3 regions of the Exiguobacterium sp. s102 genome follow, and region 2 is predicted to be linked to each of the others. Evidence: riboswitches for the same ligand, from Rfam matches in the RefSeq annotation. Region 2 holds a riboswitch; each other region holds the start of a gene.

Region 1 (10,669 bases), on a different contig from region 2:
ACGGTGTTTTTAAAGTACCTGAAGAAGAAGTGTATCAAGCAGTACTGGAAGCGTTACGTGCCGGCTATCGTTCAATCGATACGGCGATGATTTATGAAAATGAAGCAGGTGTCGGACGCGCATTACGTGACTCTGGAATTCCGCGCGAAGAAATTTTTCTGACGACGAAAGTTTGGAATGCGGATCAAGGATATGCAGAAACGCTCGCAGCCTTCGAAACAAGCCTCACTAAACTCGGGGTCGATTATGTCGATTTATATCTTATCCATTGGCCGATGCCGAACGAAGATCGTTACGTGGACACATGGCATGCGCTCGAAGAACTGTACAAGCAAGGAAAAACGAAAGCCATCGGTGTTTCGAACTTCCATATCCCCCACTTAAAGCGGATTCTGGAAGAAGGAACCGTCGTACCTGCTGTCAATCAGATTGAATTACATCCGTTCTTAAGTCAGGAAGAAATTCGGACGTTTTGTAAGGAACACGACATTTTAGTTGAAGCATGGAGTCCGCTCATGAAGGGACGCGACGCCTTGACTGAACCTGTCATCACGGACATCGCGACGACAAAAGACAAAACACCAGCCCAAGTCATTCTCCGCTGGCACATTCAACACGGGATTATCGCAATTCCGAAATCGGTCACGCCGAGTCGAATTCGTGAAAACCTGGCAGTCTTTGACTTCGAACTTTCAGCACCTGAGATGCAACAACTTGATGCGTTAAATCAAAATCAACGAACCGGTTCGAATCCGGATGAAATGCATAAAAAATAATCAAAAAAGGGAGGGCCGTTTTCGGCTCCTCCCTTTTAGTAACTTTTTCAAGAGCGGATTAACGATCGAGATTGTTTCCGTGATCTTGCTCGGCTACATCATCCGAGTGTGACTGCGTCTGTTTCTTATTTTCTTCATCACGCTCAGAGTCGAGCCGTTTGAAATCGTCATCGCGACGCATCGCAATGTCCGGCTTGCGGTCCTGTTCTACTTTTGCCCGATTGATGGCTTGTTCGTCTTGCGGCATCTGATCCGTTCCGGCTCGGTGTAAATCAACTTCGGCATGTTCTTCCTTAGAGTCCCGATCGACATCAAGCGTATTCCCTGAACCGAGTTGAGCATTTGAATTTGCAGCGCTCGATGTGTGCGTCTCATCATAACTGCCGTAACGGACTTTGACATCTTCATGTGTATTGTCCGTATTCAAATGCGGATCAAACTGAATATCCTGAACCTCAATCAGAAGTACGAATCCGCCGCCCTCGACTTCGACTTTACGTTCTTCTACATCTTCTGCAGGTAAATCAAGTGAGTCGAACAATTGATCGACTTCTTGATCGCGCCCTTTGTTGCCGCGGATCCGATCCATCCAAGATGGTTTTGTCGCCGCAATTTCCGCGTCCATTTGACTGCGGACGAGTTCGATATCTGATTTTTCCTTGACGATGACATAAAAATCTTCTTCACGGTGCCCCTGAATATGCAATTCATCCATTTTCGAGATTAACTCTTCTTCCGAGTAATACGTACCGATGTATTGTTTCGTTTTCATATGAATCTCCCCTTATGTTCGTTTTGTCGTACAACGTATCCTTATAAGGAGTATTTCCTGTTTCTCTGTAAAATATGCCAACAAGTCGGCTCTTCCATAAAAAAATAATCTATTTGACATGTTTATTCGCCAATCAGCTTTAATCCGACCGTCGCACTAAGAATCAGACCGATACATACTATCCGCTTCCAGTCTTTCGCTTCCTGATAAAAAATCATACTCAGTACTGTTCCACCGGCTGCCCCGATTCCTGTCCAGACAGCGTAAGCTGTTCCCATCGGCAATCCGTTCATCGCAAGTGTCAGAAAAACAAAACTCAAGCCGAATCCGCCAAACATCAATAGACCATTCTTGAACGTTTTATGCTGATTAAACGTATTGATGAAGACAACACCCAGCATTTCAAACAATCCGGCAATAATGACAAATAACCAACTCATTCTTCCACCTCCCCACTGACTAATTTCAATCCGATGACACCCATCAACAGCACACCAATCAATCCTAACTTCATGACTGACGCACTTTGGTCAAATAAAATGATGTCCAATATGACCGTCCCGACTGTTCCAAGGCCGACGAAGACCGCATAAACTGTTCCAACCGGCAAATGGTTACTCGCCTTAATCAAGACAGCAAAGCTGATGATGATGCTGATGATTGTTCCCATCCATTCGAGTACGCTATCTGCATGTTTCAAACCGACTACCCAAGCAACTTCAAAAAAGGAAGCCACTAGAATTCCTAACCAGTATTTCGTCATCACTTTTCCTCCTAACATTCATCCTAAAAAATAAAAAAAGCCCGGAAGCAGGCGTCTAGACGCTCTACTCCCGGGCTTTTATCCCTCCGTTGCATGAGGTGTACTCATGTGCCTCCCTCGGTCCAAGTCTACGTTGCCGTACGGAACCCTAGAGGCTAGCTATTTCGTTCGATGTCTTCACCCTAGCACGCTTGATTTTATGTGTCAAACAGGAGAATCCACTACCGTTAGCCAATATAGATAAGTGAATCAATCAAAGAGGAGGGTCTCATCATGCGCTACAAAATCAACGATCAACTTCGGATTCGACGTTTCACACCAGAAGATTTGGAAGCTGTTCATTCCTATGCCTCACAACCAATCGCCAGTCAGTATCAGTCGTGGGGACCGAACTCTGAGAGTGATACAAAACAGTTTTTACACGATGCACTTGAAAGTGAGCTCGAAAGTCCACGTCGTCGCTATGTCTTCGCCGTCACCTCTCCTGACGATCATGTCATCGGCGCGGGAGAGCTCATCGTCACCGACACAGAACATAAAATCGCAGAAATTGGATATATTTTATCGCCTGACGAATGGGGCAATGGTTACGCGACATCGATTGCAACATTTTTACTCGAATTCGGCTTCGAAAAATTAAACTTACATCGCATCACGGCAACATGTGATCCGCGAAATGTCGCTTCGGAGCGTGTCTTGCAAAAGGTTCGGATGACGCGCGAAGGTTTGTTACGGGAAACCGTTTATTTAGAAGACCACTGGCGCGATTCGTTGATTTACAGCATGCTCGACTGGGAGTGGCAGATTGATCACGAAGCAGAATAACTTCATTTCACCAAAAGAGATGGTCGAATTTCTAGCGAAATTCGTCCGTCTCTTTTTTGATTTATTCACGGCGGAATATGTCCTATGAAACCGTTCCCATAATTTAGTTCATTTTTACTATTTCTGATATCCAGCTCTTTTTCCAAAAAGAAAGTGCTAAACTTATCTTTAGACATGCTAAATTACAATTTTAATGATAGGAGCTCAATGAATGAAATCTTATAAATATTGGTTTACGAGTATCACGGCATCTGTCATGTTACTCGGGTCTCTCCCACTACAAGGCCACGCGGATACGAATCCGACACCAATGGAAGTGACAGAACAAACAGAAACAGAACAAGCAACCGGAACGCAGTACACACTTTCCGAAACTCCTGTTTTTGAGACTGCTGACGAGACGACCCTCGTCAAGACGTTACCAGCAACGACCGCCGTCGAAACCTTTGGCACAGATGGTCTCTTTACACGCATTTCAATCGATGGCGTCTATCGCTTCGTCAAGACAACGCAACTTGCAAAGCAACCGGTTTATCAAAAAATCGATTCGCAATACATAACAGCACTCGCGCCTTCCTATACGACTGCTTCAATTGATACGCCGACAGGAAAATCAATCACTCAAAATACGTTAATCGATACGTACGGGACATCAGGTGACTTCACGCGGATTAAACAAGGCGACGTTTACGTCTTCGTTTCAAGTAAATTCTTAAGTAAGACACCTGTTTATGAAACGACAGGCACTCAATTCGCCCAACAACAAACTGTGATTTATACAGATGCCGATACGACAAGTAAACAACTTGGGAGCTATTCTTTAAATGCTACCGTCAAAACATACGGGACGTCCGGCACATTCACCCGTGTCCAGTTCAATGGTGTTTACGGCTTCGTGCTTACAAAACAACTCGGTTCAAAGGAAGTTGAATCGTATCCGCTGACCGGGAAAAAGTACGCCCAACAAACGACATCCATTTACGACAAAGCAGCAACAAGTTCGGTCATCGGGACACTAGCACCGAATCAATCGGTCGATCTTTACGGGACATCTGGTCTTTATTCCCGCGTCCGAATCAATAATACCTACGGATACGTATTGACGGCGCACCTCGGCGATTCCGTCGTCTACGCAAAGACCGATCGGCTTTACGTCCAAGATACGACACCGATTCAGGTAGAGCCAAACAGTTCGAGCACCGTCTTGAAGCATCATAAACAAAATACACTTTTGACGATTTATGGCACGAGCGGTGCCTACAGCCGAATCATTTTCCGTGGCGAGTATGCGTACGTCTTGACGAGCTCGCTCGCGAACTCAAAAGTCTATGCCAAAACAGATCGCCTGTACATCCAAAAAACGACACCGATTCAGGTAGAGCCAAACAGTTCGAGTACCGTCTTGAAGCATCATAAACAAAATACACTTTTAACGATTTACGGGACGAGCGGTGCCTATAGCCGAATCATCTTCCGCGGCGAATACGCGTACGTTTTGACGAGCTCGCTCGCGAAATCAAAAGTCTATGCCAAAACGGATCGCCTGTACATCCAAAAAACGACACCGATTCAGGTGGAGCCAAACAGTTCGAGCACCGTCTTGAAGCATCATAAACAAAATACACTCTTGACGATTTACGGGACGAGCGGCGCCTATAGCCGAATCATCTTCCGCGGTGAATATGCGTACGTCTTGACGAGCTCACTCGCGAAATCAAAAGTCTATGCCAAAACAAATCGCCTGTACATCCAAAAAACAACACCGATCCAGCAATCCCCAAGCAGTTCAAGTACGGTTCTTAAGCATCATCAAAAGAACACGCTCTTGACGATTTACGGGACGAGCGGCGCCTATAGCCGAATCATCTTCCGCGGTGAATATGCATACGTCTTGACGAGTTCGCTCGCAGCAACGAAAGCAGATCTGTATGCGACGACAGGAACACGTTACGTGACCGAAGACAAGTTGGTCGTCCATCCAAAAGCCAGTCTTAGCGGAAACATTGGGACACTGAAAAAAGGAGCATTAATCACGACCTATGGAAAAAGCGGTTACTACACACGCGTTAAAATCGGATCACGCTTCGGATTCGTTGACTCAAGTCGGCTCGGTTTAAATAAACCGACATCTAAAGCCAAAGTCGGGACCGTCTTTTACGTCCATTTCAACCAGACACCACTCTTTTCTGCTGACGTCGCCTACAGTCGTCCGGCGAGTCACTTAAGCAAAGGAACGAAATTGATCGGATTAAAATCGATTGATGATGACTTTTGGCAAGTCCGTCTACCGAATGGTCAAACGGGTTACGTCCTCAATCCTTATATCGGAACGAGCAAACCGGATATGCGATATAACGAGCAAGCCATCAATCGTTCAAAAGTCTATACGGTCAAAGCAACGACTTCATTTTATGACACACCTGCCAGTCCAAAAAGTGCCGGGTTGGTCGAAAAAGGCAAGCGTGTGTATCCGCGTTACCGCGTCGGTAATTTCTATGTCATTCAGTCCGGCTGGACGCCCGTCTACATCCCGGTGACGGCCCTTACAGTGACGAGCGAAACAAAAGTTGACAAGAAAAATAATTCACGTGGCGAAAAGTTGATTCAAGCTGCTGTTGCCCATATCGGTACTCCGTACACATGGGGATCACAAAACGTGGCGAATGGTGGATTCGATTGTTCCGGCTTGATTCATTATGCGACGAACCAAGCCGGAAAATACGGCGGACGGACGAATGTCCGCGGTTACTGGTACGGAGCGTTCTTTACAAATCAACGCACAAGTATCAGTTCCGGAAAACGCTCGGATATCGTCTTCTTCGAAAACACGTATACGGATGGCCCCTCGCATATCGGGATCATGTTAGATAGTAAACACTTCATTCATGCCGGAGGATCACAACTGCAAATCAGTTCAATTTACGAGCCGCACTGGCGTGAGCACTTCCTCGGTTTCAAATCAATGTAATGATTAAAAAAACGGACCTTCCCTAACCCGGGAGGTCCGCTTCTTTTAGCTAACATTAAAATGTCATTTCCGCATATTTCGTAACTTGGCGATCGATTAAGTACAATTCGATTTGCTCGCGATACGCTTTATAGTGGTCTGACGCAATATGCGCTTCTAACGCTTCTTCATCTTGATAGACTTCATACAGCATGAACTGATGTTCATCTTCAATCGATTGATGTAAGCTATAACGCAAGCACCCCGGCTCGTTTTGTGAAGCTTTGTAGACCGTACTTAAAATCGGAAAGACTTGATCGGCTAAACCTGCTTTGACTGTGATGACCGCGTTGACAATAATTTCTCCCATGACTTGTTTTCCTCCTCATCATTCATTACTCCTATCTCTACCCGTTTTATAGAAAGTCATACCTCAAAAACCTGAAAGGATGATTATGATGCAACAGCAACTCTTCACTCAACTCGATCAACTCGAACAACAAATCATTGAAAGACGTCGTGATCTGCACCGTCACCCGGAACTCTCTTTTCAAGAAGTGCGGACACCAAACGCCATCGCCTCATTTTATGATGAGCTTGGTCTCCCTTACCGCAGGAACGTCGGTGGTAGCGGGATCGTCGCGACCCTCAAAGGAAAACATCCTGGAAAGACCATCGCCATTCGGGCCGATTTCGATGCCCTGCCACTGCAGGAGGAAACGGATCTCGCCTTCCGTTCGATTCATCCGGGTGTCATGCATGCGTGTGGACATGACGGACATACGGCGATTGCACTCGGTCTTGCCTCGGCCTTTACAGCACTGCAAGAAGACCTTCACGGAACAATCGTGTTCATTCATCAGCACGGGGAAGAAGTCTTCCCGGGTGGTGCCATTCAAATGATTGAAGACGGCTGTCTTGACGGGGTCGATGCAATTTTCGGTACGCATCTCGAAAATGACTTACCTGTCGGAACAATTGGCTATCACGCAGGACATACGCTGTGCGCCATCGATGAATTCGAAATCGTTGTCCACGGACAGGGTGGTCATGCGCAAGCCCCTCATAAAACACAAGATGCACTCGTCGCCGGGGCACAACTCGTCTGTAATCTCCAACACCTTGTCAGTCGGCGAGTTGATCCGTTTTCACCTGCCATCATCGCAATCGGTTCATTCCATGCCGGAACGGCTCCGAACATCGTTACTGGTGAGGCACGGATTGTCGGTGAAATCCGGACATTCGACGAAGCGCTGCGTCACCAGTTACGCCAGCAGGTCGATTTAGTTGCTCGGACGACGTGTGCCGGAATCGGTGCGAGCTACTCCATCGACTTTACGACGGGTTATCCATCCCTTTGGAATCATCCGGTAGAAACAAATCTCGTTAAAGAGGCGACGGCATTTTTAGGTGAAGCCCATGTCAAAGAACTCAAACCGATGATGGCAGCAGACGATTTCGCCTATTATTTAGAGCGTATCCCAGGAAGCTACTTCTTTACGGGGTCCGCCAAAACGGACGGGAGTACGATTTATCCGCAACACCATCCGAAATATGAAATCGATGAACGGGCACTACTCGTCGGCGCGAAATCTCTAGGTGCGACCGTCCTGCATGCCTTACAATCTTAATGATTGACTTTGTCGTTTTAGAGATGCTATTATCACATCAATGATAACGAATTTAATCAACTTCATATAACACTTATCAAGAGTGGACTGAGAGATCTGGATCGATGACGTCCCAGCAACCTGCCTTCAGTGGCAAGGTGCTACGACCAGCAAAGCGCAAGCTTTGGTTGATAAAAAGCGACGACTCCTTTTGCAACCAAGCAAAGGAGTCGTTTTCGTTTTCTCGCTGTCAGAGCACGAATGATTACAGGGCGACTACCGCCAGCGGAAAGGACGAGATATAGATGGAAAAAGCAACATTCGCAGGAGGCTGTTTCTGGTGCATGGTGACACCATTCGAAGAACTGCCCGGTATTCACGGAATTGTTTCCGGTTATACAGGAGGACAAATCGAAAATCCGACATACGAACAAATAAAAACAGGCACGACCGGTCATTCGGAGGTCGTCGAGATTACATTTGATCCGGCGTTATTCTCATACGAGCGGTTACTCGAACTTTACTGGCCGCAAACGGATCCGACTGACGCCGGCGGACAGTTCCAGGACCGTGGGACACAATACGCACCTGCCATCTTTTATCATACGGAAGAACAGCGCCTTGCTGCGATTGCTTCACGTGACGCGCTTGCTGCGAGCAATCGCTTTAAGCAGCCGATCGTCACACGAATCGAAGCGGCACAAGCCTTCTATCCAGCAGAAGACTATCATCAAAACTTCCACAAAAAGAATCCGGAGCACTACAAAAAAGACCGGAAAGCATCCGGTCGCGATGAATTCATCGATGTGGCTTGGAAAGAAGAAGTATCTGTCTAAACTAAAAAAAGCCCGCTTCGTGCGGGCTTTTCGTTTGTAGATACACTCTTATGAAGAGTGAATATGCTATAACAAGAGGCAATCCGTTCGCGCTCCCCTGTTTCGCCTCGTCTTCAAAGCGATTCGAGACGGATTGCGCTCTAACACTACTCTATGATTTTCTCTACGGTACACCCTGAAAGCTTCGTTTTTCGTTGACTCCTACGGGAAAAAGCGCGTGAACACGCGCTGCCAAGAGGCTGGCAAGACCCTGCTCGTTGTCCGTGAGGATCAAGGAGCAACGGCTTGCGCCTCGCCCGAGGAAAGCAACGAAAAGAACGAATCTTTCATTCCACAACTACTGATTCGTCTTCGCGCTAAAAAATCGACTTTATACTGCCAGAGTTAACCGTAAGAATTACGATACCTTTTCCGACAACTCATCCGAAGATTCGATTTCTACGATTTGATATCGTTTCAACACAAAAATACCGGCTAGCATCACAAGCAATCCAGCGACTTGTCCGAGCGAAAGCTCAAGCTTCGGTAAACCGAACCAACCGAACAAGTCGACACATAATGCAAAACTCAGTTGCGAAATCAAGACGACCGAAATCGCAATCGATGGACCGAGCAGCTGAATCCCGCGCATCACACAAAATACGACACCGACACCGACCAGACCACCGAATAAATAAAGCGGTTCGACCGTTTGAATGTTCGAGAATGTGCCACCCCGAAATACGAGTAGCGCAAACAGTGAACCGATGAACCCGACAAAAAAGACGAGGGTCGTCGTCGCCCATGCCCCGAACGCATGACTCATCCGTGCATTCAATACCGTCTGTAAACTAATCATCATTCCTGCCGTAATCGCACAAAACATACCTAGTCCCATGCTAGCCCCTCCTTATTCGTAACTATTGCCATTCGCTTTTTCTTTAATCCGCTCTACATCTAAAATAATGATTTTCCCGCGTCGTCTCGCCAAGATTTCTTCTTCACAAAGTGTTGAGATGATACGGTTTAAATGACGGTAACTCGTCCCGAGCCAATCGGCGACGTCATGGAGATTCGACGTTCGCATCTCTTGATAAAACAGACTGTCGGAAACGTCCGAGGTAATCGATAACAGATATCCGGCAAATCGTTCTTCGACCGAATAGAGGACATGAAATGATGCTGATTTCGAGTCCGCGTACCACTTGGTCGTAATGACCCGCAGTAAAAATTGTAAAAAGGTGTTCGTCGTATTGTGCTCACGTAAGATCGCATACGGAATGCTGAGTGCCACGACGTCCGTAATCACCTCGATGGTATTCAAGACTTCCCGTTGATTGATATATTCCGCATCACCAATCACCGTCATCGCCTTTTTAAAGCGTAAAATCCGTTGTTTCCCTTCAGCCGATGCTGCAGAGATTTTAATTTTTCCTTCGACGATGAAATACATCCGGTCAATCGGTTCACCCGTCACACATAACAGGTCCCCTTCCGAAAACGTTTCGATGCGTAAATAGCCTTTACTGGTCTCCGTAAAAATATCCGCTAAGTCGTACTGTTTTAAATAGGTCTCAATCGTCTGCATAGGCCCTCCCTTTAGGACAGTGAAAAAATCGCAACTCCGGCAAGCATCAAACTGATCCCGATCCACTGTCCCCGGTTACTCCTTTTTTTGATGACACCAAACCAGCCGTTCAAATCAATCACGAATGCACATAAAATTTGTGCGACGAGCAACAAACACATCGCCCACGTCATGCCAAGTAACTGGATCGACGTCAGTTCGGTCACGACGACGAGTACGCCAAGCAATCCGCCACTGGCATAGAGGAGCGGAAGCTGTCGAAAACCGCCGATTTTCCGGTCACGAACCACACTATAAATCGCTAAGCACCCCATCAATCCGACGAAATGAACGATCGTCACCGAAAACCACGGACCAATGGCATCTCCTAAACGGGCATTAAAAATCCCCTGCAACGCAATGAATAGTCCACTCATTAATGCGAATATAACTCCCTGCACTTTAAGGCACCTCCTTTTGTTTCTTCTGTTATGAGTAGACACTATTTTCACCTTATCTGAAAAGGACAAATGTCCCATTTTAAAAAATTGTATAAAAAAAGACGGATTGCCCGTCTTCAGCGTGTAGATAATC
Region 2 (10,669 bases):
AGTATTAAGTAAAGAGGCTTAAAAGCGGACTTAGCGGTCCGCTTTTTTGTGTGTTCGGATAAAAAGAGATAGGAAGGAAAGGCTACTGATTGAAAAGGTGAGGAGCAGGGCAGTTTCAAGAGGAAGGATCCGAAACATGTACATGAAGTGGATGATGATTAAGGTAATAATCGTGGCGAGACCGACGATAAAGTTCTTCCGTAATAAGTTTCCGACACCGGGAACGAGCAGTTCGAATCCGAAACGTTGGCTATAGTGAACTTCGTCATGTGCGTTCGCGAGACTAAAGGAGACCGTCAACACAACGAGAATCATCCAACCTGAAAACAAGTACTGCTGAATCGCGAGAAACGTAATCGATTCATAGATAAAGTAGAGAAGAATCATGGCATACTCCTTTTGATGGATATTATATGGACAAACACGTATTTTTTTTCCTTACGATTCCTAATATTAGCTAGGTGATGAAAGAACGGCAATAAGATTTGCAAAGAATGAAAATAAAAGAATGTTCACACATTTCAACAAGAGGGGAAAATAGTTCATTTTCTGTACGATAATGAAATGAGAATGGCTTCGGACTAAGTTGTCAGACCTTTAAAGGCGATGTTACTAAAATGTGTCTGTGTTGTGAACAAGTCGAATGAATCATGTGATTTTCTTAGAATGGATACTCTGACTGTTCGAACGGTTCAATTTCTTTTAAAATAAGGGTAATGCAAGAAAGAAGGAGGCGGACCAGCAGGATGAAAAAAGTATTAGTCCTCGGGGTAATAGCATTTGCTTTCTTTGGTTGCGAAAGCGTTCCAATCGAACAAGCGGAGGCGGAGTACCCGAAAAGTGGGGGAAAGCTGATTGATGCATATACAAGTGAGTACCCGGGATACAAGTGGGAAGTCAGACGGACAGCGACAGAGGAGTTTGTCGCACTGACGAAAGACGGGAAAGATTACGGGAAGTATCGTTTCCGGGACGGCGTGACGACGCAAGGCGCGACGTTAAATAAAGATACGGAAGCGACGCTTGCGAAAAAAGGCTGGAAGGTCGTCAAGTCCTATCGAAAGGGAAATACGAACTACATGCTGAACCTTGATCACGCAGCCGTCTATGAAAAGAACGATAACTACGTGACGTATTTCTTTGATCAATATGATAAAAATCGCGTCAAAGCAACACTGGCGATTCCGAAGGACGTCGAAGCGAAAAAAGAAGGGTTCTATGGTGCTGCTTCAAAAGCATTACGGACGACGGATGAGAAATTGATGTTACGCCTGATGAACTGGGAACGTGCCGAATACAAGAAACCTGCATTGTCGCCGTATACAGCATTAAAACCGGTCACGCGCGGACACAGTGAAAACATGGCGGAGAATAACTTTTTCTCGCATACGGATCCTGAAGGCCGTGACCCGTTCGCCCGGATGAAGGCAGAAGGCATTCGCTTCTCGATGGCGGGTGAAAACTTATCGATGGGGTATCCAAATGTCTTCGCTGCTCACTGGGGATTGATGAACTCAAAAGGGCATCGTGAGAACATCATGCAAAGCGGCTTCAAACAAGCGGATGTTGGAGTGGCGTTTAGAAAAGATGCACCGTACTTTACGATTAACTTTAGAACACCGTGAAAATAGCACGAACTAAAGTAAAGCCTAGGTTCTCGTCAATGGGAACCTAGGCTTTTTGGTTTGTCTTGAGTCCCGGGAAACGTGATATCTTACGAATCAAAAAACGTAGGTGGTTGATATAAGTGGTACGAAAGATTCTTACTTCCCGTGCTTTCCTCGGGCGAGGCGCAAGCCGTTGCCTCTTTCCCTTACAGGTCAAGATGCAGGGTCTCGCCTGCCTCTGACAGCGCAAGCGAGCCTTGCGCTTTTTCCCGTAGGAGTCACGATGAAGTGAATCTTTTTTAGCTTTTCTATATAGAAGGAGATACTAGAAATCCTGTGATGCGTCGCGTTTCCTGACACGAATCGCTTTCGAGCGAAAGAGCAAGCAAGCGCAACCCTGCAGTGAAACGAAGCGGCGCGAAGGCTTGCCGCTCGGAGACGATTTGGGAAGGATGGGCGACGCATTCTACGAATCAGAAAATATGTGGTGTCAGTCGGTGGAAATGAATGTTAAGAGGCGAAAAGATTCCTGCTTCTCGTGCTTTCCTCGGGCGAGGCGCAAGCAAGCCTTGCGCTTTTTCCCGTAGGAGTCACGTGGAAGCAAATCTTTTTAGGCTTTCTAATGGAAGAAGACCTGAGAAAGGCTGCGATTCGGGAAGAGGGGAGCGACGAGTAACAGAGATACTATCGAAAAAACGGACGGCCCACCCCTGTTATTGAAAGGAGGTGGAGCCGTCCGGTTTTTTATGGCGTTTACCCTTTTAAGAAGTGGCAAGACGAAGGTGTTTGCGTAAAAGTCAGACAGACACTCCTGCTCAATTCGCCCAGTCTGGTTTGCTGAATCCTTTGAATGATTTTTCGATCACTTCATTAAAATCATCCGATTTGACGACAGCGGTTAAGTCTTTGGCCAGTTGTTTGTCTTCGTCACTTGTCTTAACAGCGACTAAGTTGCGGTACTGCTCGTTCATCGTCTCGAGTGCGAGTGCATCGAGTAAGTCGAACTTCGCAGCAAGTGCGAAATTTCCGGGAACAGCTGAAATATCAACACTTTCGACAGCGCGTGGGAGCTGAGCGGCTTCAAGCGGTTTGATGACGAGTTTCTTTGGATTTTTGATGATGTCCTTTTCTGAGACGGTCAATGGATCGGTATCTGCTTTTAGTTCAATCCAACCTTGATCCGCTAACAGGTTCAAAGCACGTGCCTGGTTCGTCGGATCGTTCGGTGTCGCGACTTCAGCACCTTCTTTGACATCGTCCAACGTTTTATAGGACTTGCTGTATAATCCCATCGGTGCGGTTGGGACAGTGATCAACCCTGTGAGATCGAGATTTTTTTCTTTCGCAAACGTTTTTAAATAAATCGAGTGCTGGAACAGGTTGGCATCGATATCACCGCTCCCGAGGGCAAGGTTCGGTTGAATGTAATCACTGAATTCGACGATTTCGACTTTGTAGCCTTTCTTTTCGAGTCCCGGTTGAATCGCTTCTTTGACCATATCGCTATACGGACCACTCGTCGCCCCGATTTTGATGGACTTCGTTTCTTCATTTGCACTGCTGTCACCGCATCCGGCTAAGATGCTTGCTCCTAATAATCCTGTTGCTAAAAAGGCATAGCGTTTTTTCATCGTAATCTCTCCCTTGCGTTCTCTATTTGTAAGTTATCGTTTATCGGCGACACGTGCGAACCGGTTGCCGAGTGCCTGAATGACTTGAATGATGACGACAAGCACGACGATCGTCATGATCATGACGACGTTATCGTACCGGTAATAACCGAACCGGATCGCGAGGTCACCAATTCCGCCGCCACCGACAATCCCTGCCATCGCTGAGAATCCGATCAGACTGATCAAGGTCAACGTCAAGCCTTGAATGATTCCGGGCAATGCTTCCGGAAGGAGAACACTGATAATGATGCGAAGCGGTTTCGCCCCGCACGCTTCTGCTGCTTCAATCAAGCCGGGTGGAATCTCACGGAGTGAGGTTTCGACGAGTCGGGCGAGAAACGGAATCGCGGCGACGCTCAAGCTGACCGAGGCGGCAGCGGGACCGATCGTCGTCTTCGTGATGAGTTGCGTCAATGGAATCAAAGCAACGAGTAGGATGATGAATGGTAACGAGCGGACGATGTTGATGGCGAAGTCCAACGTCGTTCGAATGAAAACGTTTTGGAAAAAGAGTCCGCGGTCGGTGATGAATAATAAAATCCCGAGTGGAATTCCGATGATGATGGCGAAGGCGAGTGAAATGCCGACCATGAAGGCCGTCTCTCCGAGTGCTTTCGTTAAGTCGGGAAGCATTGTCGTAAACCGGTCAAGCGACATCTTGAATCACCTCGATTGCGTGCAACTGTCCCTCGAGCCAGGTTAAGGCACGATTCACGTGCAGTGTCGGTCCCGTCAAACTGACGATTAAGACGCCAAACGCGACGTCCTGAATGTAGTCGACCTTCCCATGCAGGATGCTGACTGCGATATCGAATTGTTTGATGGCTTCAGATAAGGTACTCTCACCTGTTTTTTCACCCGTGAACTGAAGTCGAATGACTTTGCCGGGTGTCGTCCGTAAAATCCGTTCCGGCAACTCGATTTGGAGTGCCGTATCGACGTAATGTTTTGTGACCGGATGTTCGGCTTGACTAAATATGGCGTAAGTCGAAGCGACTTCGACGACTTCACCGTGCGCCATGACGGCGACGCGGTGACAAATTTGTTTGACGACGTCGATTTCGTGGGTGATGAGGATGATCGTCAAACCGAGCCGGGCGTTCAAATCTTTCAGTAAATCGAGAATCTGGAGCGTCGTCACGGGATCGAGCGCTGATGTCGCTTCGTCACAGAGTAAGACGTTTGGATTGTTGGCGAGCGCTCGTGCGATGCCGACGCGTTGTTTTTGTCCACCACTGAGTTGGCTCGGGTAGTTCGTCTCGAATCCTTCGAGTCCGACGAGTGCCGTTAATTCTTGAATCCGTTTCGGGAACTCACGCCGTTTGACACCGGCAGCCTTTAAGGCGAACGCGATATTGTCGGCAACGGTGCGGGACTGAATCAGTTGAAAGTGTTGAAAGATCATACCGACCCGGAGACGGAGTTTGCGGAGAGACGTTTTGGAGACACGTGATAGATTGGCTCCGTCTACTATGACCGTACCGCTCGTCGGTGTCTCGAGTCCGTTAATCAACCGTAAGAGTGTACTTTTTCCGGCGCCGGATTCACCGATGATGCCGAAAATTTCCCCTTGTTCAATCGTTAAGTTGACATCGTTTAATGCAAAAATCGGTGTACGGTCACGGACAAATTGTTTTGTGATGTGTGCGAACTCAATCATGATGTTTCCCTCCCTATACAAAAAAATCGCTTTTTTCCAGTTAGAGAGCAACCAGAAAAAAGCGACGAATTGTAGAATTTCGTAACTTATCTCTCAGAACAAAAGAAGTTCTGTAGGATGTGGCACCGTTCCATTACTGGTGGTTGCCGGACGTCGTTGGGCCTAATCCCTCGGTCGCTCTCGATAAGTAGCTATGCTGTTGGGATTTACTTTAACGGAAATGATTCCCATCTGTCAAACGTTTTTTCAGAATTATTCGGCAACGGCGGTTTGGAAGAGCTGAAGGGTCCCGATTCGTTTGACAGCCTCGACGAGTCGGTCGACATCGGCAATCAGACTGATCCGGACGTAACCTTCACCGTATGTACCAAAGAAATGACCCGGTGTCACGGCGACGTGCGCTTCGTCGAGCAGGTGATCGGTGAAGCTTTGTGACGTGAAGCCGGACGGAACAGGGAGCCAGACGAAGAACGAACCACCCGGAACCGGTCCTGCCCAGCCGATTTCGTTTAATGCACCGAACAACGCATCGCGTCGCGTCTCATACAAGGCGCTCAGTTCACGGACACATGTCTGGTCGCTTGAAAGTGCGACCGTCGCTGCATGCTGGATCGGTGTGAAGGCACTGACGTAAAGGTGTTCCTGGTATGTTTCGATGCTCGCGATGACGGACGGATTACCGATTGCAAAGGCAATCCGGAAGCCGGACATGTTGAACCGTTTAGAGAGTGAAAACAACTCAATCCCGACATGCTTAGCGCCTTCCGTCTGGAGGAAACTCCGCGTCGGACCATCGAAACTGATCCCGCCGTACGCTAAGTCATGGACGACGCAAATGTCATGTGCATCAGCGAACGCGACCGTCTGTTCAAAAGCCGCTGCCGTCGCTGTCGCACCGGTCGGATTACTCGGATAGTTGAGGAACAACATCCGGGCTCGTTCGACGTCAAGCGAATCGAGGAGATCATAGTCAGGCAAAAAGCTATTTTCAGCGAGAAGCGGAAGCGTGATCGGATACGCACCGGCAAGTGCTGCGCCCGATAAGTAATCCGGGTAACCTGGATCCGGGACGATGACCCCTTCACCGGGATTGACGATCGTCTGCGGAAGGGCGACGATGCCGGCCTTGCTTCCGAGTAAAATCGCGACTTCTGTCGCCGGATCAACCGACACGCCAAATTCTGATTCATAAAAATTAGCGACGGCCTGTTTTAAGAAATCATGTCCGCGAAACGGCGGGTATTGGAGATTGCTTGCATCATCGATGGCTTGTTTTAAAGCATCGAGAATATGTACGGGTGTCGTTTGGTCCGGTGTTCCTTGACCAAGCGTGATGACGTCGTGTCCTGCGGCTTTGACGGAACCGATCCGTTGGGCAAGTTCTGCGAAGACGGGATCGGGCAAGCGATCGATGGCGATCGATGGGGCGAAATGTTTCATCTCTGTTCCTCCTTCGGGTATTGTCGTCAAGAATAGCGAATTTTCAGTCAAAATGAAAGAGGTTTTTTAAAATCCCTTAAAAATTAGAAGAACATTCCAATTTCAGACGACGTTCTTGATACACTAGACAAGTAATCGATCGACTACTAGACGGGAGATGGAAAAGATGAATCGGACCTGGTGGAAAGAAGCCGTCGTTTATCAAGTGTACTGGCGGAGTTTTAACGACTCGAATGGAGACGGGATGGGGGACTTGCGGGGCGTGATTGAAAAGCTTGACTACATCGCCTCACTCGGGGTGGATGTCATTTGGCTTAACCCCTGTTATACATCACCTGATATCGACAACGGTTACGACATCGCTGACTATTACGGCATCATGGAGAAAGCCGGCACGATGGCAGATTTGGACCAGCTGATTGAATCGGCGCATGCGCGCGGCTTAAAAATCATTCTCGATCTTGTCGTCAATCATACAAGTAATCAACATCACTGGTTTGAGGAGTCGCGCCGTGATCAAACGAATGATAAGTCAGATTGGTACATTTGGCATGACGGGGAAAAAGGAACACCACCAAACAATTGGCGGTCGTATTTTGCGCCGAGTCCATGGACGTGGGATGAAGGACGGCAACAGTACTATTTTCATTCGTTTGCTTCAGAACAACCTGATTTGAACTGGGAACAGCCTGCCGTCCGTCAATCTGTCTACACGATGATGCGATGGTGGATCGACCGAGGCATCGATGGTTTCCGGATGGATGTCATTAACTTGATTAAAAAACGAGCGGCGTTTGACGATGTGGAGGATCCGTTTGACTTGTCCTACTTAGGCAATCAACCGGGAGTCCATGAATTTTTACAGGAGATGCATCAGGAAGTTCTTGCGGGGAAAGAATTGTTTACGGTCGGGGAGATTCCGTTTGTCGGTCCCGAAGATGGGCTGTTATATGTCAGCGAAGAACGTCAGGAGTTACAGACGTTGTTTCATTTCGAAGTCGCCGATGACATGGAAGAAATGGACCTGCTGCGGTATAAACAGATTCAAAAACGGTGGTATGATGCGCTGTACCCGAAAGGCGTCGCTTCACAATTTTTGAATAATCACGATCATACAAGACAAGTCACGCGCTTCGGTAGCGAGTGCTATCGTGTCGAGAGCGCCAAGTTACTCGGCTTGATGCTACACACGTTACCGGGTATCCCGTATGTCTATCAAGGAGAAGAAATCGGGATGACGGGTATTCGTTTCTCGGATGCTTCTCTGTACCAAGACGTCGCCTTCCGTAATCGTTACGAGGAGCGCGTCGCAGCGGGAGAGCCGAGTGGCACTGTCTTGTCATCGATGCAGCTACGGGCGCGGGATAATTCGCGGACACCGATGCAATGGGATGATAGCCGGGCAGGCGGATTTACGACAGGGGCACCATGGATGACGGTCAATCCGAACTATAAAACAATCAACGTGCAGGCAGCTGAACAGGATCCGCAATCGGTTCTCGCGTTTTACCGGGAGTTGATTCAATTACGAAAAGAACATCCTGTCATGGTGTATGGCGTGTATCGTGATTTGGCGATTCAGGATCCTTATCTTTACGTATATGAACGGGAATTCGCAGGGGTGACGTGGCGAATCGTCTTGAACGTCCATGATGAACAGGTCGAAACGACATTCGCCTTACCGAATGAACAGTTACTTCTCTCGAACTATGAAGAGAGTGCAAGTGAGATCTTACAGCCCTATGAGGCGCGTCTGTACCAAACGAGTCGGTGAAATAGTGAAGGGTCTCATCTTAGGAAAATACAAGAAAGTGACACGCTAGAAAAAGTGCCGTGGTTTTGAGGAACATTCTGATCGAGGGTCATGACAAGAGTTAGGTCCCGCTGATTTCGAACGGGCTGATGAAAAAAGAAGGAGCTGACTCAAGAGTCGCTCCAACATCAATCAGAGTGACGGACGGTTTTGTTATCCTCACCGCGAATCGCGCTACCTTTTCCCACAGGGGTCGAGGATGAACGTTCCCGTCCTCCATTAAGTAAATGGCCGATGACCCACTTTTGACGGGATCATCGGCCATATCTGTACAAATGTTTATTGTTTCAGATAGTTGAGTGTTTGACTGAGATACGTATGGAAAAAGTCCTGATTCCTTTTAATCGAGAGTGGTTCCCGCTTTTGAGTCAGACCCTTTGAGCGTGTAGAAAAACGTGTGCGAGAAGTGAATACGCTATGTCTAGATGCGATCAGTTCCTCGTCTCGTCTTCAAAGCGACAGGGGCGCGAACGATTGCTTTTTTCGGTTTAATGCGATTCAAGACGGATTGCGCTCTAAATCGGCTGCATGAATTGTCTATACTTACGCTTTTATCTCCCGCACTTCCTGCTTTTTAAGCAAGACAAAGGGTTCGGTAGATTGTTGTGGGATCAGCGTTTTAACAATTGTTCAAACCGATCGACAGCTTCACGCATTTCATAGCTCGGTGCGAGAACGAGAGGACCATGTCCAGTCGCAAGGATGTCGGGCGTCAGTTCCGTCAATTGATGGGCGGACTTCAAGGCGACGTCTTTATCCCAAGTCGCGAGAGCAGGGAACGGGAACTGCCAGCGCGTATCGCCGGAAACAGCGATTCCGCCTTGTGTTTGGAAGGCATCTCCGGCAATCAACGTCCGACTGCCTTCATGCCATAAGGAAATCGAGCCCGGGGTGTGCCCGGGAGACGTAATGACGCTCAGGCTTCCGACTTGTTGGCCGCTTTCAAGCAGACGGTCTGGTCGTGTCTTGATGTTTTTCGGGATGCCCCCTTTTAAGGGTGTCGTCTCTCCTTCACGAAGCGATTCGTCACCGCTAAGAAGCGCTGCGTCGCGGTAACTGATTGCCACTTCGGCGAGTGGAAAGGCATTCGCTAAGAAGTCGAATGAACCGACATGATCAGCGTGGGCATGCGTCAAGATGATGGAACGTAACGGTTTGTGATGGGACTTGATGACGCGATGGATTGCTTTGGCGTTCAGTGAAATCCCGGTATCAATCAAGGTCAGGCTGTCGGCTTCTTCAAAAAGGTAACAGTTGACCGGGAAAAAAGAGGGTGTCGTCTGTAATTGATGGAGTCGTTCAATCGTTGAGATCCGCATAGCGTTTCACTCCCTCGTTAAAATAATCGTCGATACTTTAGTATCACCTGTTTTAGTACAGACGTCTACAAAAAAACTCCTCGACTGGACCGAGGAGTAAACAAAAATTAATACGTGACTTCGAAGACGGCACCAGCATGCGCAGAATCGTCTCCATCTGCCGCTGTCGTGACGAGCAGACGATCTTCATAAGCGATTGGGCACGTCGGATTTGCAACCGGGAACTCGATGTGTGCGAGCTTCTCACCCGTTTCAAGATTCCAACGTGTGATGCAAGAACCGGCATAATGCGCGATGAAGACATGTCCATCCCGGTCTTTCGTCATGCCGTCCGGAAAACCATCTTCTTCTTCTAAATCGATTGCTACGCGGCGATTCGTCAAGGGCTGATCAGGTGCGTAGTCAAAGGCGTAGACTTTTTTAGTCGGTGTGTCGATATGGTACAGCGTCGTTCCGTCCTCTGACCAGACGAGACCATTTGAGTTCGTGAGGCTTTCGAGCAAGACATCAATCGAGCCATCGTGACGCAAACGGTAGAGACTGGCCGTTTCCCCGTCCTCTTCATTGATGCTACCGGCTACATACTGCGCAGATGGATCGAGTTTACCGTCGTTCATCCGGTCCGAGTCGGGCATCGTCAACTTCGTTTCGAGTGAGAGATGACCTTCTTTCAGATCGAATGTTCCGAAACCATGTTCTGAAGTCACCCGGAGAAAATCAGGGGCATCAGTTAAAGCGATTGAAGTGATCGCGCTCGGTACCTGGAACGGCTTCAAGGCCTCAGTCGTCAAATCATATGAAAAGAACAGCTTGTTTGGAATGTCAACGAAATAAAAGCGTTTCGTTTTGGCGTCATAGACAGGCGATTCGCCTGTTTTACATGCTACATCAATAAAAAGTGAGACTGTCATATATGTTCCTCCTACGTATGGTCTTGCTTGAATCAATCAAGTAAAGACAAATTACCATTGCTATCTTAATGAAGAGAGCGATATGAGTCGTTTGTGTCGTGATCTAAAATGAATCATAGTATCCACAGTAAATGTACCTGTTTTACTTTAATCTAAAACGTCCGCTCGAAAATTCAATCGATTCTATTAAAAAAGGTCTTCAGCTCGGAAGTTTACCGAAATGAAGACCATCCTTTAAATTAACGG
Region 3 (10,669 bases), on a different contig from region 2:
TCGAGAAAAAGCTGCGCGCTTTGATTGAAATCACGATTTCACGGCCGGACAATGACCCCGCCGCCATGATTGTCACCCCTTATGAAAGTACGCAATTGAGCGAAGGCGTCTCTTATCTCTTTACCGGTAAGATGGTCATGATGAAAAATGATTTATCCGAATCGATTTTGCGTGAAGTCGTCGAAGACAACTTTACTGGCGAAGAGCTGATTCAAGAATATAAAGACCGACGCTCTAAACGTGGTGCTCATATCACGAGCATCGCGAAAGAAACGTTTAAACAGTACTTACAAGAACATCCGGCAACCGTCGAAGGATGATGTTCAAATTGTGATATGGTCCGCTACATTAATCCGCTCAATCTCATAACGGTCGGAAAAACGAATGTAATTCGCACATGCATTTTTTAACGGCGTCCGGTAACTGAATGTCTCATCAATCGAGGAGAGTGCCGCTTTAATCGTATGCGAATGGCAGACGACTAAGAGGCGTTTTCCTCGATATTTTTCTGTCAGTTCTTCAACCGCACTGAAGACACGCTGTTGAATTTCCGCTTCCGTTTCAAGCCCCGGGACGCGCTCTGCATCATTTGCCTGCACTGCTTCGTAAATTCCGGCGACCGGTTCACCGGAAGCCGTTCCAAATTCGCGCTCGACAAGCCGTTCATCCGTTTCCGTCAAGCTTAGACCGATCGATTGACCAATGATTTCAGCAGTTTCGACAGCTCGCGATAGCGGACTTGAAATCAAGACGTCCCACTGTTCTTCTGCCAGGTAGGCAGCACTGAGAGCCGCCTGTTTTCTACCGGTCTCGTTAAGCGGTATATCTTCACGTCCTTGAATCCGCTCGTTTAAGTTCCAGTCCGTTTGACCGTGTCGTACTAAACAAATTTCCGTCATATTGCAGTCTCCTTCTAAAGAAATATGACTGATTGTATCATGTTTCCTAATGAAGCGCCTCTCGTTTCGGTAAGACAAGCACTTGACAACTGAAGGCTTCGATTCGTTCGAGCAAACGTTCAATTTTGAGTGGATTTTCAGTTTGGGCAAAGCTCGCCAGCGAATGTGTGCCATTCGGGAAAGAGAATAATCGAACATCCGCCCCGACATCCGCCCCCTTCTCAACAAAGTGGAGTGCTTGAGCAAACGGGACAATCGGATCCTTTTTTCCGTGCAGCAACATGATCGGCGGCGAGTCGGAACTTAAATGTGTCGCCGGGGAGACACGCATCATCAACTGTCGCCATTCTTCACGTCCACCCCCATAAAACTTGATATGGGCAATCCAGGTTTGAATGAATTTAAACAACAGAAAATTCGTCGGCGGATACAAGGCGATGACTCCACTGATTAAAGGAAGATGCGCCTCCGCCTGTTCGCCGATAAATTCAGTCGGGGCAAGCGCCGTCGTCAACATTAGGGCTCCACCTGCTGAATCACCCCATAAAAGCATGCGACCGCGCGCGATGCGTAATTCATCCGCTTGTTGATTTAAAAAACATAAGGCATCTCGAACATCTTCCAGGTTGTCCGGAAAGTAGCTGCCATCCTCAAATAAACGATAGTCGATGCTGCAAACGGCAATCCCGAGTTCTAAAAACCGGTCGATGATTGGAGCAAAACTAAACACATCATCACGGTTTCCACGAACGAATGCGCCGCCATGAGCATAAATCGCGACCGGAAACGGCCCTTCTCCCGGTGGATAATAGATATCTAACGTCAAGTCCTGCTGATTGACCGTCTTGTATAAAAGATTTCGTGGTGCTAATTGCTTTTCGGTAAGCGGCAAGACCGGCTCCGTCCATCTGAGTAAGGCTCCATAATTATTCCAAATACTCGCACCAGCAGCAGCCGTCGTCAAAATAGCGGCGCCACCCATCAACCATGCTGTTTCACGTTTCACCTCATCACCTCCAAGGCTCATTCCGATTTCACTTCTACTCTTCTCTTACCCGATTTATTTTGAACTAGAACTTCACAACATTCCGACTTGACGCTTTAATTTCCGTCGGATATAGTTAGAAAGTCCAAATCGGAACAATTACGTTTTAATTATCTTGGAGGGTTCATATATGAAAAAAATCATTCCAGCGTTAACCATCGCGACAGTAACTGCCAGTCTGCTCGCCGCATGCGGCTCATCGACTTCAAATTCAGACGAAGACGGTAAATTGCAAATTTATACGTCGACGTTCGCCACGGCAGCCATCGCCAAAGAAATCGGCGGAAAGGACGTCCAGGTCGAATTAATCGTTCCCCCTGGCGCCGACCCGCATTCGTATGAGCCGACTCCGAAGCAACTGACGACGATTGCGAAAGGCGATCTATTTTTACTTACCGGCACAACCCTTGAGCCGTACTCTGAAAAGATTAAGGAAAGTTTAGCCGGTAATTCCATTCGTTTTGTCGAGACAAGTAAAAATATCGACTTACTCGAAGCTTCCGCTTCGCTTCATACGCACGAAGAAGACGCACACGATGACCATGATGATCACGAGGCTGAAGAAGAGTCGCACGATCATGGACAATACGATCCGCATGTTTGGCTCGACCCGAACAACGCCAAGAAAATGGCTGACTCGATTACGACCGCGTTAGCAAAGGAAGCACCTGACCGGAAGGAAACGTTTGATAAAAACCTCGCACTCTTTAACAAACAAGCAGATGAACTCGACCAAAATTTACAAAAAGCTGTTGACTCCGGTTCGAAAAAGGAGCTTCTCGTCACGCATGCCGCATACGGGTACTTGGCGGAACGTTACGGTTTCACGCAACTGCCGATTGCCGGTATCTCGCCGTCTGACGAACCGTCCCAAAAACAGCTGGCTGCCATCGTCAAGGAAGCAGAGATGCATGACTTAAACTATATCGCCTTCGAAGAGACGGTGTCGCCAAAGGTCGCCCGTGTCATCCAAAAAGAAATCGGTGCCGAATCGATTACGATTCATAACCTCGAGTCCGTCGCAAAAGATCAACAAGATCAATCGTACTTTGATTTGATGAACGAAAACGTGACGACGCTCAAACAAGCACTGCAGTAAGGTACAGTTGACAAGCATTAAAAGATACGTTAGGGTAATAAACGTGTTTTAAACAACGACTAAACAACTAAATGACTTCTTTTTATCGCGAGAAACGGAGGGACTGGCCCAATGATGTTTCGGCAGCGGACGATTGATTCGTACTGTGCCAAATCCAGCAAGCTATGGCTTGAGAGATAAGAAGAGCGTCTTTTTCAGTAAAGACCTCCTTCTTTCTTGCGAAGGGGTCTTTTTTTGTATGCTGAAGAAATGGAGTGATTCACATGAACGAAACGGTTACGCCGAACAAATGGGCGTTGTTCCCCTTGTTCGTTTTCCTTGTATTATTCATCGGTGCAGGAATCTTCTATAACGACTTTTACAAATTCCCCATCTTGATTGCAGCTTTAATCGCCTTGATTTTTGCTGCTGCGACATCTAAGGGAGACATCAACCAGACCGTCGAGCGGATTGCCCGCGGTGCCGGAAATCCGGACATCATGATCATGGTCTTCATCTTTTTACTCGCCGGCACATTTTCTGGAACAGCGAATGCAATCGGAGCCATTGATGCGACCGTCAACGCTGCACTCAGTTTCCTACCCCAGTCTCTTTTAATGAGTGGATTGTTCATCATTGCCGCTTTCATCTCGATGGCGATGGGAACTTCGACCGGCACAATCGCTGCCCTTGCACCGATCGCACTCGGGATTCATGACGCGACGGGTGTCAATGTCGCACTCGCCGCTGCTGCCGTCGTCGGTGGAGCAATGTTCGGTGATAACTTATCGTTTATCTCAGATACGACAATCGCCGCTGTCCGGACACAAAAAACGAACATGCGTGATAAATTCAGAACGAACTTTTTAATCGTCTTGCCTGCTGCCGTCATCACTGTCATCTTACTCGCTTTCGTGTCAGGTTCCGGAGATGTCGTCGAAGCGAAAGCATTTGAATTTTATAAGCTGATTCCGTATCTTTCCGTCATCGTGTTCGCACTCTTTGGTGTCAACGTCATTCTCGTCTTACTCGGCGGGACGTTATTGACAGGCATCATCGGAATGATCGACGGTAGTTTCGGAGTAAGTGGATTTGTCCTCGCGATGTCTGACGGATTGATGGGGATGGCAGAAATCTCAATCTTAACGTTGCTGATGGGTGGACTCGTCAGCCTGATCACCTATAACGGTGGAATTGCTTATCTCAAAGAAACGCTGACACGAAAGATTTCGAAACGCCGGGGAGCTGAGTTCAGTATGGCTGCCCTCGTCAGTGCAACGAATCTCGCAACAGCAAATAATACGATTTCGATTCTTGTCGCCGGTCCGCTCGCTGCTGAAATCGCGGATACGTATGACATCGACCGGAAGAAGTCAGCCAGTATCCTCGACCTCTTTTCCTGTGGTGTTCAAGGAATCATCCCGTACGGAGCGCAACTTTTGATTGCCGCTGAATTGACGAAAACGGCGTCACCCGAACTGATTCCTTATTTGTTCTATCCATTTTTACTGTTCGTTTGTGGATCACTGGCAATCTTCTTCGGCTTCCCACGCCGGAAGAGTGATGCCGCACAGAAAAACAACATGTCGTAAAACAAACACCCCCCGTCGCTTCGTCTGCGACGGGGGGTTCACTTTATTTCTGTTTTTCTTGACGATTCAAAATGAAATAGGCAATCGCCGGAAGCGGAAATTGAACAAGTCCTGCTCCCCCCCATACCCATGGGTTGCGTCCTGTCTTGCGGGCACCAAGAAAGAGGAACGTGGCTTGAGCACCTAATAGTGCTGCGATGCTTGTCCAGACTCCTTTTGGTACTTTTTTAATCGATTTCACCATGATATTACACCTCTCTTCGTTTATGCATCAGTAGACTTTCTTCTCTTTCCCATTCTATATTCCCTGCTTATGAGCATCAAAACAGATGTTCCGCTAAGTTCATGCTAAACTGAACAGGCAAATCCATATTCTAGTTTCATTGAAGGAGGAGTATATACATGCAATACGCAAAACTTTCAAATGGTATCACGATTCCACAGATCGGGTTCGGTGTCTGGCAAGTCGATGAAGAGACGGAAGCACCGGCTGCCGTCGCAGAAGCACTTCGCGTCGGTTACCGTCATATCGATACGGCTGCCGTCTACAAAAACGAACGTGGTGTCGCAAAAGGAATCAAAGAAAGCGGCGTGAAACGTGAAGAACTCTTCTTGACGTCTAAAGTTTGGAACGATGACATTCGTGCCGGACGGACGAAAGAGGCTTTCGCTGAGTCACTTGAGCGACTAGAAACCGATTATCTCGATCTTTATCTCATTCACTGGCCGGTCGAAGGTTATGTCGAAGCATGGAAAGCCATGGTCGAACTTTACGAAGCAGGTAAAATCAAGGCGATTGGTGTATCGAACTTTAAAGAACATCATCTCGATACACTTGCTGAAGAAGGACTCATGACGCCGATGATCAACCAAGTCGAGCTTCATCCACAACTTCCACAGCATGAATTGCATGAGTACTTGCAAGATCACAGCATTCAAGTCGAAGCATGGAGCCCACTCATGCAAGGTAAGTTCCTTGAAATCAATGATTTCAAAGAGATTGCTGAAAAACATGGTAAGAGCCCATCACAAGTCGTTCTACGTTGGCACCTCGATAACGGAATCGTTGCGCTTCCGAAATCAGTCACACCAGAACGGATTGCTGAAAACTTCGATGTGTTTGATTTCCAACTCGATGCAGACGACCTCGAACAAATCGATCGTCTCGCGACAGAAGTCCGCCTCGGACCGGACCCTGACGAAATTGACTTTTAATCCACTGACCGATACACGAAAGACTGCTGACGGGACCTATCCCGTAGCAGTCTTTTTTAAGCGTAATAAATAAGAATCGTCTCTTCTGTCGTTTCAGCCTTGCTGAAGTATGCGCGTAAATCAGCAAACTGTTCCCACACGTCGTCGAATTCTCCATGTTGCCCCGCTTCATCATAAATCGTCTCAAGTGACCGACGATCAAAATTTCGCATGACTTCTGCTGAGATGATGATTAACGGAAGAGGGAGAATCCCGACAATTGCTGCTTGTGTTTCGTTGACAATCAACTCTTCACCGACAATCGCTCGACCTAAGTTGTAATGGGTCTCTTGATCGATATAGATATCGATTTGATTCATCAAGTGATAGAGGGCTGCCGTGTCTTCCAGAGCAAATAGCTGTTCATAATCCGGCTGCGTCTCATGGATAAAAAGAATCCAGTCCATGATGATATGCGGGTCGTCACCAAACGAATCCCAAACGGCATCCGCGACACGAACGTAATGTACGTTTTCCATCCTCCCTCTCCTTTCTTCGTTTCTTTAATAGCTATTCCCATTTTTTCGATGCTTTAGTAATTTTTTTAGAATCTGCGTACTAAAAAGCAACGAAAAAAAACGCTCTCACCTTCTGATAGCACGTTGTCTACATGCAAAAAGAACCAGCAAAATGCCGGTTCTTTTTGATTAAATCGCTTTTTCTTTTGATTCGTCCGTTTCCCACGCCTCAAGAGATTCTTTACCTGGTAAGTTCGGAATCGAATTCGCATAAAAGCGCGGATCTTTTCCGGCTTTTCGTTGTTCGAGGTAATCATCAAGTGCGAGTTTCGCGATTTTAGATAAGCGGAAAATCGCATACAAGTTGACGACTGCCATCAAGCCCATGAAAATATCAGCAAGCGCCCAGACAAGACCTGCCGTCTGTACGACTGAACCGAAGACAATCATCCCGAGTACGATGACACGGTAAGCCATCATCAGTGTTTTATTGTCATTAATGAAGCTGATGTTCGATTCACCGTAATAATAGTTTCCGATGATTGAACTAAATGCGAACAAGAAGATCGCAAGTGCCATGAACGTCGTCGCAAACACTCCGACCTGAGTCGAGAGTGCGTTTTGCGCGAGTTCGATCCCGGCAACTGCTTTTCCGTTCGCGTCTTTCGTCGCGACATCACTAACGAGGATGATCATCGCTGTTGACGAACAAATGAGTAACGTATCAACAAATACACCGAATGATTGAATCAAACCTTGCTTGACGGGGTGTGACACTTCAGCCGTCGCAGCAGCATTCGGAGCAGAACCCATACCGGCTTCATTCGAGAACAGACCACGACGAATTCCGTTAAGAACTGCAGCACCAATTGCTCCGCCAGCAAGCGTCTTGAACTCTAAAAGTCCCTCTTGGAAAATCAAGCCGAAGACGTTCGGCAACAATTCAAGATTCGTAATCATAATGAAGAGGGCGATTAAAATGTATCCGCCCGCCATGATCGGAACAAGGAATGCAGAGACCGTTGCAATACTACGTACTCCACCGAAAATCACGAGTGATGTTAATAAAACGAGTGCAATCGTGATCCACATCTTATCGATGCCATACTGACTTTGAAGTGACAATGAAATCGTATTCGATTGAACCGAGTTAAAGACAAACCCGAACGAGATTGTAATCAAGATACTGAAGACGATTCCGAGCCACCGTTGGCCAAGCGCTTTTTCCATGTAGTAGGCAGGGCCCCCACGCCATGCCTTCTCATCACGGACTTTATAAATTTGAGCAAGTGTACTTTCGACGAATGCTGACGCTGAACCGATCAAGGCAATCAGCCACATCCAAAAGACGGCACCGGGTCCACCTAGTGCGATGGCTGTCGCAACACCGGCAATGTTCCCGGTCCCGACACGTGCAGCCGTACTGATCGCGAACGCTTGGAATGGTGAGACGCCATCCTTTCCTTTATCTGTTCCCTGGAACAGTAACCGTAACATTTCAGGTAACATCCGGAATTGGACGAATCCCATGCGAATCGTAAAATAAATGCCTAAGCCAACAAGTAAGATGATCAGGACGCTCGACCATAATACATCACTAATATTCGTTACGATATCCATCAGTTGTTTCTCCATACAGGCTCCCCCACTTCTCTCTTATGTAACATTTCTTCACATGTGTTCTATAATACGAAAGTTTTTTTGAAAAATCAAATACAGTTGTATCAGTCAACTTCTGATTACGAGGCATTTCTATCCATTTCCTCACATTAGATGTGAGGTTTTTTGTTTACGAACAAAAAAAGAACGGCCTCACTCAAAAGGAGGGACGGCTACCAATTAAACGGAATCAGGACTTTTTCATGCGTGTCCCAAATACACACTAAGCCATCGTGAAAAAGAAGCATTTACATCGAAATGGCCGATGATTCCGTGGAAGTGGAATCATCGGCCATTTCGATTAACGGAGGACGGAAACGTTTATCCTCAACTCCTATGGGAAAAGGAAACGTGATTCGCGTTTCCGTCAGGAAGAGGTAAGACCCGGCATGACCGCATGAAATGCGGGCTGCCGCGGCTTACCTTCCGCCCAAGGAAAGTGAGGATGGCGGAAACGTCCGTCACAAGGATGGATGTTCATCTGAATTAGTCACCCCCTCCATCTTTAGACAAACACTTAGAGCCCCTCCACTTTTCGCGGAAGGGCTCTTTTCGATTCTTTAGATGAATAGATTTAAGTTGGCATCGTCTGTCGCACCAAGATAACTTGCGACCCCACCATAATCGATATCATCTAACAATTCTTCTTTTTTAATCCCCATGATGTCCATCGACATCGTACACGCAATCATCCGGACGCCTGCTGCTTGCGCTTTTGCCATCATCGTCTCTAGCGCATCGACTTGTTTGTCCTTCATGACTTTTTTCATCATTTTTTGACCGGCGCCTGCCATGTTCATGTTGGATAATGGAAGATCACCGGCATGTTTCGGCATCATCATCCCCATCATGCGTTCCATCGGTGCTTTGTCGACGGCTGGTGCATCCGGCTTACGAATGACATTCAGTCCCCAGAACGTGAAGAACATCGTGACTTGTTTGCCCATCGCTTGTGCACCTTGTGCGATGACGAATGACGCAAGTGCTTTATCAAGATCACCACTGAAGACGACCATCGTCGCGTCATCTGCTTTTGCGACAGGTGCCGTTGTCACGTGTTGCTCCGTTTGTCCTTGCCCTTTTTCAAGTAAAACTTCGACAATTCCCTGATTCATTTCTGCCGTATGGACGGTATGTCCGAGCTTTGTTGCCCATGCCTGGACGTCCGGTAAGAAACCAGGATCCGATGCTTTAATGAAGACTTGGTCTCCGTCCTGCAGTTGATCAATCTTTGTTTTTAATTCAACGATTGGTCCCGGGCACTGTAATCCACATGTATCGAGCAGCGTGATTTGCTCTGCTTTCACGGCTTGTTTCGGCTCACTTTTAATCGTCGTCACTGCTGTTTCCTCCCGTGCTTGGTTTCGCGCTTCTTGATCGCGATTGACCGTCGCCCATGTTTTATATCCGCCACTCAAATTCTTCACGTCGAAGCCGTTTTGTTTGAGGAGCTGACTTGCGACATATCCCCGTAATCCGACTTGGCATGTCACGTAGATCGGCTGATCCTTCGGTAGCTCGTCGAGGGACGTGCGAAGCGTCGGTAATGAGATATTGACCGAGCCCGGAATCGAACCGAGTTCATTTTCAGACGGTTCACGGACATCGAGTAACAATCCGCCGGCTGCGACGATTTGATCAATTTCATGCCAATGGACGTTTTCGCTGTCCCCTAACACGATATTCGAAGCGATGTATCCTGCCATGTTGACGGGATCTTTCGCCGAGCTATACGGTGGTGCGTATGATAATTCAAGGTCTGGCAAGTCGAGGACCGTTAATCCACCTTTGATTGCCGTCGCTAAGACATCAATCCGTTTTTCGACACCCGTCATCCCAATCGCTTGCGCGCCGTAAATCGTTCCGTCAATCGGATCAAACAAGAGTTTCATTGAGATTGGACTGGCACCCGGATAATAACCGGCGTGCGAACCCGGATGGAGATGAACCGCTTCATAGCGGCGACCAGACTGTTTCAACCGTTTTTCGTTATTTCCGGTCGAAGCGACCGTCATATCGAATACTTTTGCGACGGCTGTACCGAGCGCACCTGTATATTTGACGTCGCGTCCGGCGATGATGTCTGCAACGAGACGCCCTTGACGATTCGCCGGCCACGCGAGTGGAACATGCATCGCCTCTCCTGTCACGTAATCTTTCACTTCGATGGCGTCACCAATCGCAAAGATCGATGGATCAGATGTCCGTAACGTGTCATCGACTTTGATTGTATTCTTGATTCCCAACTCAAGTTTTGCTTCCGCCGCAAGGTTACTTTCCGGCATGACACCAATCGACAGGATGTTCATTTCCGTTTCGATCGTCTTGCCGCTCGTCAAGACAATACGTTTCCCTGCCTCTTCAAAGCGGGCGACACCATCCGATAACATCAACTCGACGCCTTTCGCACGTAAATGTTCATGAACGATGGCTGCCATTTCCGGATCGACCGGTGCCATGACTTGATCCATCATTTCAACCAATGTCACCTTCGCACCGCGTTCGACCAAGTTTTCTGCCATCTCGAGTCCAATGAACCCGCCACCGATGACGACGGCACGTGCGGGACGGTTCTCATCGACATATTGACGCATCCGGTCCGTATCCGGAATGTTACGTAACGTAAAGATGTTCGTCGCTTCTTCGATACCAGGAATTGATGGACGCATCGGTTTTGCTCCTGG

What was found. A riboswitch is a leader RNA that binds a small molecule or an ion and turns the genes downstream of it on or off. The one in region 2 is predicted to bind S-adenosylmethionine.
Region 1: another riboswitch for S-adenosylmethionine. It lies ahead of msrA (peptide-methionine (S)-S-oxide reductase MsrA); the one in region 2 lies ahead of KNQ02_RS00550 (methionine ABC transporter ATP-binding protein).
Region 3: another riboswitch for S-adenosylmethionine. It lies ahead of KNQ02_RS09875 (Na+/H+ antiporter NhaC family protein); the one in region 2 lies ahead of KNQ02_RS00550 (methionine ABC transporter ATP-binding protein).

The regions. Positions count from the first base shown of each region.
Region 1 is NZ_JACSML010000005.1:108,205-118,873, reverse strand. Features, by position in the region: gene KNQ02_RS12730 (aldo/keto reductase) at 1-776, shown strand, start outside; gene KNQ02_RS12725 (general stress protein) at 835-1,548, opposite strand; gene KNQ02_RS12720 (DMT family transporter) at 1,671-1,988, opposite strand; gene KNQ02_RS12715 (DMT family transporter) at 1,985-2,311, opposite strand; gene KNQ02_RS12710 (GNAT family N-acetyltransferase) at 2,585-3,136, shown strand; gene KNQ02_RS12705 (SH3 domain-containing C40 family peptidase) at 3,348-6,104, shown strand; gene KNQ02_RS12700 (putative quinol monooxygenase) at 6,160-6,453, opposite strand; gene KNQ02_RS12695 (M20 metallopeptidase family protein) at 6,542-7,714, shown strand; SAM riboswitch class I at 7,785-7,891, shown strand; gene msrA (peptide-methionine (S)-S-oxide reductase MsrA) at 7,999-8,529, shown strand; gene KNQ02_RS12685 (DMT family transporter) at 8,927-9,406, opposite strand; gene KNQ02_RS12680 (Crp/Fnr family transcriptional regulator) at 9,419-10,096, opposite strand; gene KNQ02_RS12675 (DMT family transporter) at 10,108-10,536, opposite strand.
Region 2 is NZ_JACSML010000001.1:116,240-126,908, forward strand. Features, by position in the region: gene KNQ02_RS00525 (FN3 associated domain-containing protein) at 1-8, shown strand, start outside; gene KNQ02_RS00530 (hypothetical protein) at 31-387, opposite strand; gene KNQ02_RS00535 (CAP domain-containing protein) at 747-1,625, shown strand; gene KNQ02_RS00540 (MetQ/NlpA family ABC transporter substrate-binding protein) at 2,423-3,238, opposite strand; gene KNQ02_RS00545 (methionine ABC transporter permease) at 3,272-3,937, opposite strand; gene KNQ02_RS00550 (methionine ABC transporter ATP-binding protein) at 3,927-4,940, opposite strand; SAM riboswitch class I at 5,024-5,130, opposite strand; gene KNQ02_RS00555 (aminotransferase class I/II-fold pyridoxal phosphate-dependent enzyme) at 5,193-6,380, opposite strand; gene KNQ02_RS00560 (alpha-glucosidase) at 6,547-8,154, shown strand; gene KNQ02_RS00565 (MBL fold metallo-hydrolase) at 8,805-9,512, opposite strand; gene KNQ02_RS00570 (SMP-30/gluconolactonase/LRE family protein) at 9,620-10,423, opposite strand; gene KNQ02_RS00575 (metal-sensitive transcriptional regulator) at 10,663-10,669, opposite strand, start outside.
Region 3 is NZ_JACSML010000003.1:12,660-23,328, forward strand. Features, by position in the region: gene KNQ02_RS09855 (YwpF family protein) at 1-320, shown strand, start outside; gene KNQ02_RS09860 (histidine phosphatase family protein) at 324-899, opposite strand; gene KNQ02_RS09865 (alpha/beta hydrolase) at 946-1,905, opposite strand; gene KNQ02_RS09870 (metal ABC transporter solute-binding protein, Zn/Mn family) at 2,075-3,043, shown strand; SAM riboswitch class I at 3,123-3,226, shown strand; gene KNQ02_RS09875 (Na+/H+ antiporter NhaC family protein) at 3,307-4,614, shown strand; gene KNQ02_RS09880 (hypothetical protein) at 4,658-4,858, opposite strand; gene KNQ02_RS09885 (aldo/keto reductase) at 5,017-5,829, shown strand; gene KNQ02_RS09890 (hypothetical protein) at 5,886-6,347, opposite strand; gene KNQ02_RS09895 (alanine/glycine:cation symporter family protein) at 6,516-7,961, opposite strand; gene KNQ02_RS09900 (CoA-disulfide reductase) at 8,546-10,669, opposite strand, start outside.